DNA from 3 places in the Streptomyces sp. NPDC008317 genome. Region 3 is predicted to be linked to each of the others. Evidence: riboswitches for the same ligand, from Rfam matches in the RefSeq annotation. Region 3 holds a riboswitch; each other region holds the start of a gene.

What was found. Region 3 has a riboswitch for cyclic di-AMP ahead of ACFY9V_RS04850 (peptidoglycan DD-metalloendopeptidase family protein). Riboswitches for the same ligand answer to the same signal wherever they lie in the genome.
Region 1: linked by a shared signal. The riboswitch ahead of ACFY9V_RS30630 (M23 family metallopeptidase) and the one ahead of ACFY9V_RS04850 (peptidoglycan DD-metalloendopeptidase family protein) in region 3 are both predicted to bind cyclic di-AMP.
Region 2: linked by a shared signal. The riboswitch ahead of ACFY9V_RS20550 (transglycosylase family protein) and the one ahead of ACFY9V_RS04850 (peptidoglycan DD-metalloendopeptidase family protein) in region 3 are both predicted to bind cyclic di-AMP.

What each region holds. Positions count from the first base shown of each region.
Region 1 covers NZ_JBIBFQ010000011.1:114,610-117,802, reverse strand. The annotation lists gene ACFY9V_RS30635 (GntR family transcriptional regulator) at 1-489, opposite strand, end outside; gene ACFY9V_RS30630 (M23 family metallopeptidase) at 713-1,576, opposite strand; cyclic di-AMP (ydaO/yuaA leader) riboswitch at 1,592-1,759, opposite strand; gene ACFY9V_RS30625 (pitrilysin family protein) at 2,061-3,193, opposite strand, start outside.
Region 2 covers NZ_JBIBFQ010000006.1:75,947-79,139, forward strand. The annotation lists gene eno (phosphopyruvate hydratase) at 1-278, opposite strand, end outside; gene ACFY9V_RS20550 (transglycosylase family protein) at 447-1,181, opposite strand; cyclic di-AMP (ydaO/yuaA leader) riboswitch at 1,185-1,368, opposite strand; gene ACFY9V_RS20555 (transglycosylase family protein) at 1,674-2,723, opposite strand; gene ACFY9V_RS20560 (cytochrome P450) at 3,021-3,193, opposite strand, start outside.
Region 3 covers NZ_JBIBFQ010000001.1:1,149,655-1,152,847, forward strand. The annotation lists gene ACFY9V_RS04840 (hypothetical protein) at 1-13, shown strand, start outside; gene ACFY9V_RS04845 (N-acetylmuramoyl-L-alanine amidase) at 95-730, opposite strand; cyclic di-AMP (ydaO/yuaA leader) riboswitch at 1,410-1,582, shown strand; gene ACFY9V_RS04850 (peptidoglycan DD-metalloendopeptidase family protein) at 1,873-2,997, shown strand; gene ACFY9V_RS04855 (hypothetical protein) at 3,104-3,193, opposite strand, start outside.

The DNA of each region.
Region 1 (3,193 bases), on a different contig from region 3:
CAGCGCGGCCAGCGTGGGACTGCCCGACGCCTGCGCCAGCGTCTCGTGGAACCAGCCGCCGAGCGACGGCAGGTCGGACAACTGGCCCTGGACCGCGCGCTCCTGACCTAGGCGTACGAGCCCGCGCAGCACCTTCAGATGCGCGTCGGTACGGCGCTGGGCGGCGCGCGCGGCGCCCAGCGGCTCCAACAGGCCGCGCAGTTCCAGAAGGTCGGCCGCCTCCTGCTCGGTGGGCTCGGCCACCGACGCGCCGGCGTGCCTGCGGGTGCGGACGAAGCCCTCGGACTCCAAGGTGCGCAGCGCCTCGCGGACCGGCACGCGCGACACCCCGTACCGCTGCGCGAGCAGTTCCTCCGTCAGCCGGCCGCCCGGCGGGAAGAAACCGCTGACAATGTCGTCGCGGATGGCCGTACACACCACCTGGGCGGAGATACGCCGCCCCGTGCCGTCCGTCCCGTTCACATCCGATTCCGCATCGCAGGACCCCATTCTTTCCGCACATTCTGCGGTAACCCTATTCCAGCACACCAGGGATTCCGATCACAGTCCCGAATATGGGACTTCTTTTGGCGCGCGGGACCGATGCGGGACGGGTACGGCACGGGTACGGGACGGACGAAGGCCCCGGCGGGGGGAGCCGGGGCCTTCGTGCTGAGGGGGGTGGTGCGGTGGTTCCAGGGGGCGGTGGCGGGACCCCTGCGGGGTCCTGGGGTCAGACCGAGACGCCGTGCTTGCGCAGGTAGGCGATGGGGTCGACGTCGGAGCCGTAGTCGGGTCCGGTACGGGCCTCGAAGTGCAGGTGGGGCCCGGTGACGTTGCCGGTCGCGCCGGACAGGGCGATCTGCTGGCCGGGCGTGACGCTCTGGCCGACCGAGACCTGGATCGAGGACAGGTGGCCGTACTGGGTGTACATCCCGTCGGACATCCGGATCACGATGTTGTTGCCGTACGAGCCGCCCCAGCCGGCCTCGACCACGGTGCCGGAGCCGACCGCGTGCACGGTGGTGCCGCTGGCCGCGTGGAAGTCGATGCCGGTGTGGTAGCCAGAGGACCACAGGCCGCTGGAGGAGTGGTAGGCGGTGGAGACGTAGGAGCTGTCGACCGGCAGGACGAAGGAGCCGAGACGCTTGCGCTCGGCGGCGGCGCGGTCGGCGCGGGCCTTGGCCTCGCGGGCGGCCCGGACCTTGGCCGCGGCCTCCGCCTTGGCCTTCGCGGCCGCCGCGTCGGCCTTGGCCTTGGCCGCCTTGGCGCGGGCGGCGGCCTCCGCCTGCTTGCGGTCGGCCTCCGCCGTGGCCTTCGCGGCCTCGGCGGCCTTGCGCTGGGCCTCCGCCTGCGCGGCCAGGGAGTCGGCGAGCGAGCCGGTCACATCGGCGGTACGGGCGAAGACGGTGTTCGCGACGGCGTCGTGCGCGCTCTCGGCGTGGGCCGTGGCGGTCATCGAGGTGGCCCCGAACGCTCCGGTCGCGGTGAGCACCGCGACTCCGGCGAGCGTGCCGCCACCGCGGACGGTGCGTGCGGCGCCGCGACGGGGACGGCGGTGCTTCCCGCTGGGCGCGGGCAGAACGGTGAACGCCATGAAGAGGCGTCGCTCCTTTCCTTCCTTCTCGCCTACCGGGTTAGCTGACGGGTTCGGAGCAGGAAGGTCTCCTACGGGTCCGGCCGCCGCTCGGCGGTCGGTCCCGATTCACCCCAGGGACTGCTCCCTCGCGAGAGGGCTGGGTCCCCGGCTCCCCTGACGGGGACTCGGCGATGTGTGCCCGCGTGCCGCCGGACGCGGCTGCTGCTGACGGGCAACGAGCGAAGACGCTAACCGCGGTTTCGCCCATCCGCCAAACAGATCAGCTGATTTGTTGCGTACGCCACACTTCGCTGACACTCCCCCGCAAGTCCTCCCCAACTCCCGCACGGCGCTCGAAAACGCCCGCGCGGCGGTCGAAAACGCCCGGAACCCCGGCGCCGCAGGGGGCTGCCGGGGTTCCGGGGACGGATGGCGCGAGCGGTGCCGACCGCTCGCGCCGGGTGGCGCGTGACCCGCGTGACGCGGGTCCGACCGTCCGGTACTACGTGATGATGTTCACCGGTCCGATGCCCAACTCGCCCACCGGCCCGGCGATGACGGACGCGTCCCCGACCAGCACCACCACGAGCCGGTCGAGCGGGAAGGCGTTGACGACCGCGGCGGTCGCCTCCACCGTGCCCGTGGCCGCCAGCCGCGCGTAGAGCTCGGCCTGGTAGTCGTCCGGGAGCTGCTGCTCGACCTGGTCGGTCAGCGTGGCCGCGACGGCCGCCGACGTCTCGTAGCGCAGCGGCGCCACACCGACCAGATTCTGTACGGCGACGTCCCGCTCCTCGTCGGTCAGGCCGCCCTCGCCGAGCGTCCTGATGACCTGCCAGGTGTCGGCGAGCGCGGGCCCGGTGACCTCGGTGGCCACCGAGCCGCTGATGCCCAGCAGCGCGGCGCCCGTACCGTCGGCGGAGCCGAGCAGCACCTGTCCGAAGGCGCGTACGCCGTAGGTGTAGCCCTTCTCCTCGCGCAGCACGCGGTCCAGGCGGGAGGTCAGGGTGCCGCCCAGGCAGTAGGTGCCGATCACGCGGGCCGCCCACACCGGGTCGTGCCGGTCGGCGCCGGTACGGCCGATGAGGAGCTGGGTCTGCACCGCGCCCGGCCGGTCCACGATGACCACGCGCGCGGTGTCGTCCGAGGTGATCGCCGGGCGCGGGCGGGGCTTGGCGGCCGAGCCGCTCCAGCCGCCCAGGGTGTCGTCGAGCAGCCGCGGCAGGTCGATGCCGGTGAGGTCGCCGACCACCACGGCGGTCGCGGTGGACGGGCGGACGTGGGCCCGGTAGAAGGCGCGTACGGCCGCCGCGTCGATCCTGCGGACGGTCTCCTCGGTGCCCTGGCGCGGCCGGGAGCAGCGCAGCTCCGGTGCGAACAGCTCCTTGGACAGCGCCATCGCGGCCCTGCGGGCGGGGTTGGCCAGCTCGTGCGGGATCTCGTCGAGCCGGTTGGCGACCAGCCGCTTGATCTCGTCCTCGGGGAAGGCCGGGGTCAGCAGCGCCTCCGCGAGCAGGGCGAGCGCCTTGTCGAGCCGGGAGGCGGGCACTTCGAGGGAGACCCGCACACCGGGGTGGTCGGCGTGCGCGTCCAGCGTGGCGCCGCAGCGCTCCAGCTCGGCCGCGAACTCCTCGGCGG
Region 2 (3,193 bases), on a different contig from region 3:
GCCTGGTCGATCAGCCGCTGCTCGGTGGCGTCGTAGCCGACCAACTCCGGGCCGATCTGCTCGATGACGGCGAGGACGGCCTTTTCGACGCCCTTGCCCTGGTAGCGGTTCTTGTCGCCGTCGCGGAGTTCGAGGGCCTCGAATGCGCCGGTGGAGGCGCCGGACGGGACCGCCGCGCGGCCGGTGCTGCCGTCGTCGAGGCCGACCTCGACCTCGACGGTGGGGTTGCCTCGCGAGTCGAGGATTTCCCGGGCTACGACGACGTCGATGGACGGCACGAGTGTCTCCTTCAGTCCTTCTGAGATGTCTCTGTCTTTTTCGACCTGAGCCTAACCGTCTTCGGTGTCGCGCCCGGTACCGAGCCCGGACCCTGAGACGGAAAAAGGCCCCGGCCGGGCACGCTCGGGGGAGAGTACGTGCCCGGCCGGGGATCACATCCCGTGGCCTCAGCCCAGGTGCAGGTGCTGGCCCGGGTAGATCAGGTTGGCGTCCTGCACGATGTCCTTGTTCAGGTCGAACAGGTGCTGCCAGCCGCCGGAGACGTGGTGCGCGGTGGCGATCTTGGAGAGCGAGTCGCCGGAGACGACGGTGTACTCGCCGTTGCCCTTGCCGTGGCTCTTGTGGTGGGTGACCGGCGCGGAGGTCTCGGCCGGGGCCGGGGTGCTCTGCTGCTGCGACGGCTGCGAGGAGCTGTCGGAGGAGCCGGTGTTCGAGGAGTCCGAGCTGCTGGAGCCGGAGGAGCTGGAAGAGCTGGAAGACGACGACGAGGAGGAGGACGACGACGAGGACGGCGACGAGGTGTCGACGTTCGCCGCGGAGCCGCCCGAGGTCAGGTTGCCGGCGCCGGCGCAGGCCCAGGCACCCGGGCCCTGCATGGCGAGCAGCTTCTCGGCGGTGGCGATCTGCTGGTCCTTGGTGGCCAGGTCGGCGCGCGCGGCGTACTGGGTGCCGCCCGCGGCCTCCCAGCTCGACTGCGAGAACTGGAGGCCACCGTAGTAGCCGTTGCCGGTGTTGATGGACCAGTTGCCGCCGGACTCGCACTGGGCGACGGCGTCCCACGTGGAGACGGAGGCGGCGGAGGCGGAGGTGGCTCCGAGGAGCGGTACGGCGATCGCGGTGCCGGTGACACCGGCGAGCGCGGCGATGCGGACGAGCTTGGACGTACGGCGGTGCTTAGCCATGGTTCGTGTCCTCACCGACGCCTGCGAGGTGAGCTGTCGGGTTCGGGCGTGAGTTGCCCGGCCGGATCCGCGACCGCGGATTCCGTGCTTAACCCCGAGCCGGTGCGTTCCGCAGGCTGCGTGCCGTACGAACGTGACCGGCGAAAGACCTTGGGTCCCCCGCTCCTGCCTACGGCGCTTTCGCGTCGACTGTTCCCGTCGGTCGGCGGCAGGACTCGGCGTTCCTGACCGGCGGGGCCCGCTGTGGCGAGCGATGACGACGCTAAGCACAGGCGCCGGAAAGGACAAACATCCGCGTTCCGCCCCCGCACCGCTCCCGCCCCCAGAGCGGGTTCAGAGAATCGCAGGTCACAGGGGCCGGTTTCAGCGCTCTGCGAGCGGGCGGTCACAGGGGCGGGCGAGAGGCTTGTCACACGGGCCGCGGAGGACGTCGTACGGTTCGTCCGGTTTGCCCCCGCGGCCGTGACGGACGGTCAGAAAGACGCGGAGCCCTCAGCCGAGGTCAAGTGTCAGGATCTGACCCGGTTTGATGAGGTTCGGGTCCTGGCCGATCACCTGCCGGTTGGCGTCGTAGAGACCGCTCCAGCCGCCCTGGACGTGGTGGCTGGAGGCGATACCGGCGAGCGAGTCGCCGTACGCGACGGTGTAGTCGTGGCCGCCGTCGGCGCTGTGTCCGGTGTCGCTGGCGCCGGTGGCTCCGGTGCTGCCGTCGTCCGAGCCCTTGCCGGTGTCCGTACCGCTGTCCGCGCCCGCGTCCGTGACGGCGGTCAGCTCCGTACGGGTCGCCTGGTCGGCCGCGGCCAGCTCGGCGTCGGTGGGCACGTACGGCTTCGCGTGGCGGCCCGTGCCGGGCGTCGCGGGCGCGTCGGCGGTGGGCGAGCCCGGAGTGTTCCGCGAGCCGTCACCGGGCGACGTGGGGGTGACGGGGGCGGTGGTGGGCGCCGTGGGCGTCACCGGGGTGACCGTCGAGCCGTCGGCGGGCCCGGTGGGCGTGTCCGTCCCCGGCGCGGTCGGGATGATCGTCGGCAGCGACGGGTCGGTGTTCGAGCCCCCGGTGCCGCCGGAGCCGCCGGTCGTGGCGTCGCCGGAGGGCGGGGTCGAGGCGGACGGCGCCGGGGTGGTGGGGGTGGCCGCGGGCGTGCCGCCCGCCACGGGCGGCGTCACGGCGTCCAGCAGCCCCGTACCGTCCTCGCAGCCGGGCCAGGCGTTCGGCCCGAGGTCGGCGAGCATCCGCTCGGCGACGGCGATCTGTTCCGTCCTGGACGCGAGGTCGGGGCGTGGCGCGTACGCCTGGCCGCCGTAGGCGTTCCAGGTGTCCTGGGTGATCGCCAGGCCGCCGTAGAAGCCGTTGCTCGGGTCGGCGCTCCACAGGCCGCCGGTCTCGCATATCGCGACTTTGTCCCACGTGCTGGAGTCCGCGGCGTGCGCGGCCCCCGCGCCGAGGAGCGGGAGTGCGATCCCCGCGCCGGTCGCCGCGACGGTCACCATGGCCGCCGGGGCCTGTCGCGGTCGGCGGTGCCGGCCGTTCCCGGACGAGAGCATGCGGTCGCCTTTCTCGTAAGCCTTACGCGCCGGAGCGCGGTGCGTGACGTGACGGCGGCGGGGAGCGGGCCGGAGCCCGCCGACGTTGCTGGTGCTGTTGCTGCTGTCTCCGCTTCCGCTTCCGTGACGTCCGCCGCGTCTGGCGCGAGCCGTCCGCGAGAGGTGGCCGTCCGTACGCACCGTGCCCGTACGAGCGACCGCGCTTCTCGCGTTGACCGCAGAACGTAGCGGTGTTGGCCAACGGATCACAAGTCGGTGTAGCGATCATCACGTCGCGATCACGACCGTGACGCGCCGTCACTTCTGTTGCGCGGCCTCGGCGGTGAACGACACCGGCAGCGTACGCAGTCCGCGCATGATCAGTCCGCCGCGCCAGCGCAATTCGGCCGGATCCGCCGCGAGCCGCAGGTCGGGGAGGCGGGTGAGGAGGGACGCGAGCGCCGTCCTGGCCTCCAGCCGGGCCAGCGGCG
Region 3 (3,193 bases):
GTCCACGAGGTGAAGGCCGCCGTGCGCTCGGGCACCGTCCCCCGAATCCGCGCCGATTCCGCGCCGATTCCGCGCCGATTCCGCGCCGGAGGCGTCAGGTGCCGTTGACCAGGCGGATGTAGCGGACCCAGTCCCAGTTGGGTCCGGGGTCGGTGTGGTCGGTGCCGGGGACCTGGACGTGGCCGATGATGTGGTCGCGGTCCTTGGGGATGCCGTACTTGTCGCAGATCTCGGCGGTGAGGGCGGCCGAGGAGTGGTACATCGCGGTGGTGAAGTAGGCGGGCTGGTCGACCCAGCCCTCGTGCTCGATGCCGATGCTGCGGGTGTTGTAGTCCCAGTTGCCCGCGTGCCAGGCGACATCGCGCTCGCGGACGCACTGGGCGATGGCGCCGTCGCCCGAGCGGACGACGTAGTGGGCCGCCGCCGCGTGGGAGGGGTCCTGGAAGAGGCTGATGGTGTCGGTGAAGGACTCCTGGGTGACGTGGATCACCACGAGGTTGATCGGGTAGGTCGAAGTGCGGTTGGACGCCGTGTAGTTGCCGGAACTGGCCGGGGTCCAGGAGGCCGACGGGTAGTCCACGGTGGCGGCCGACGCGCGGCCGATCCCGGACGTCAGGTCCGCCGTGACGCCGACGGTGACGGCGGCCCCGAAGGCGAGGGTGCCGCGCAGCAGCGAGCGCCGGGTGGGCGTCTCCGCCGCGAGCGGGACCCCGGCGGGGGCGCCGGGTATGCGCCCGGGTGAGCCGGTGGGTTCGGCGCCGGAGACGACCCCGGACGGGACCGGGACCCCGGACACGACCCCGGACGTACCCGTGGACGTCACGCCGGGCGTGCCCGCGGACGTACCCGTGGACATAACGCCGGGCGTGCCCGCGGCGTCGACTTCGCGCCCAACCTGGCCGGATTCACCGGCCGGGCTCAACGGGCTTGACGGCGCGGGTACTTGGGGGTCGCTGGGGCGTGCCATGAAAAGCTCCCTTGGGCGTCATGGAGAGGACGAGTGCATGACAGATGTACGGGGCCTGCTCATGGTGGGGTCCGGGTGCGTGACCTGCCAAGCGATTCGCGAATTGGCAGAGGTCCACACCGGTGGCGAGACCGCAGCGGCCCCGTCGCCGCCCGTTGCTTGGCTGCCGGACCCCGGCCGTCGGCCGACGCCGTACACGGCCGTGCACACGGAATCGGCGCCGCGCCCTGACCGTACGTAATCGAACCGTCCCCCTGTGCATAACAACTGACACACACTCACATCACTACCCGGCCACATCCGGTGCCGGGTTTACCCGTATCACGCACTCCGTGACTGTTTGGTTCCCGACGTCAACTCTTTGATTCGGCTTGGAAAACGACCCCGGCTCTATTAACGTTCGATAACGCAGCGCGGTTGTCACCACCGCCACAGAGGCGGCACCGCGCGCTTGCCGAATCCCGTCCGCGGGAACCGGGGACCCGCCCTCCTGCTCGCCACACCCTGGCGTACGGGAGGGGTCCAATGGGGTGAATCGGGCAGCATCCAGGCCCGTAGGAGACCTTCCTGCTCCGAACCCGTCAGCTAACCCGGTAGGCGACAAGGAAGGAAAGGAGTGCGCCCGCGTGGCGTCCAACCAGCCTGCCTACGCTCCCGCCCCGGCGGCCCCAGCGGCCGATCCCCCCGGCGAGTGGGACGACTGGAATTCTCCAGGGGATTCCGCCGCCTCTGCCGAAGCCACTGCTTCTGCTTCTGTTGCCTCTGTCTCTGCCACTGCCGAAGCCGCCGCGTACGTCGCGGCCCAGGGCGACGCCGGTGCCGTGGGCGCGCAGGGCGGATACGGCGCGTACGGCGTTCAGGGCGCGAACCGTCACCGGCTTCCGCGCCAGCGCTCCGTCGGCTCCGTGGCCCGTGGCTCGACCGTCCTCGGCGTCGCCGCGATGGCCGCCGTAGGGGCCGGGGGCGTGGCCGTCGCGGCCGACGCCGTACCCGCGCCCATAGCGGTCCCGGATCTGCCGGAAATTCCCGACTCCCTTGACCTGCCCCCGAGTTCGACCGGGGTCTCGCCCGCCGGTTCCCCCGGCGTGTCGGCGCTGCCCACGGCCGGTGACTTCTTCGGCGCGGCGGTACGGGACGTGTCGGCCCCCGACACCTCCGTGAGCACGACCTCCGTGAGTACGACCTCCGTGAGTACGACCTCCGTGAGCACGGCCGCCGATACGGCCACGGACTTGGTTCCGGACCCCGACTTGGCTCCGGCTACGGACTTGGTTCCGGCTACGGACTTGGCCCCAGCTACGGACTTGGCGCCGGTTTCGACCACGGCTCCGACCGCCGTGGTGGCCGCCTCCTCCGTCGACGTCGCGCCGTCCGCCGCCCCCGTGCCCACCGACCCCGGTGAGGCCCTGCGCGCCCGCATCATCGACGAGGCCACGCGGCAGCGGGACGCCGCCGCGCGGGCCGAGCGCGAGGCGGCCGAGAAGGCGGCGGCCCAGCAGGCCGCCCGCGAGGCCGCCGCGCAGAAGGTACGCGAGCAGGCCGCCGCCGCGAAGGCCGCGGCGGAAGCACAGGCCAAGGCCGATGCCGAGGCCGCCGCCAAGGCCGAGTCCGAGCGCCTGGCCCACCTCGCGGTCTCGTACCTCAAGCCGCTCGCCTCGTACACGCTCACCGACAGCTTCGGCGAGGCCAGTTCCCTGTGGGCCAACACCCACTCCGGCCAGGACTTCGCCGCTCCCACCGGCACCCCGGTGCACGCCATCCACACCGGTACGGTCACCTCGGCCGGGTGGGCGGGCTCGTACGGCTACCGCGTGATCCTCACCCTCGATGACGGCACCGAGCTGTGGTACTGCCACCTCTCCACCATGGTCGTCACCTCCGGCGAGGTCATCACCGGCGACACCATCGGGCGCGTCGGCGCCACCGGCAACGTCACCAGCCCCCACCTCCACCTGGAGGTCCGCCCCGCCGCCGGGGCCGCCCCCATCGACCCGGCCGTCTGGCTCCGCGCCCACGACATCGCCGTCTGAACCATCTGGGACGGTCCCGCTCCACCCGGGACCGCTCCTCCGGTTAACCCCGACGGCCCTGGCGCTCCCCCCCGACGCCAGGGCCGTTGGCATGCGGCCGGTTCGGTCAGCCCTTCCGGTCCAGCGTCGCCGACAGCACGGCGATACCCGTCCCGCCCTCGTCGAACTGGCGCAGGACATCCGCCAGCGTGGCGGC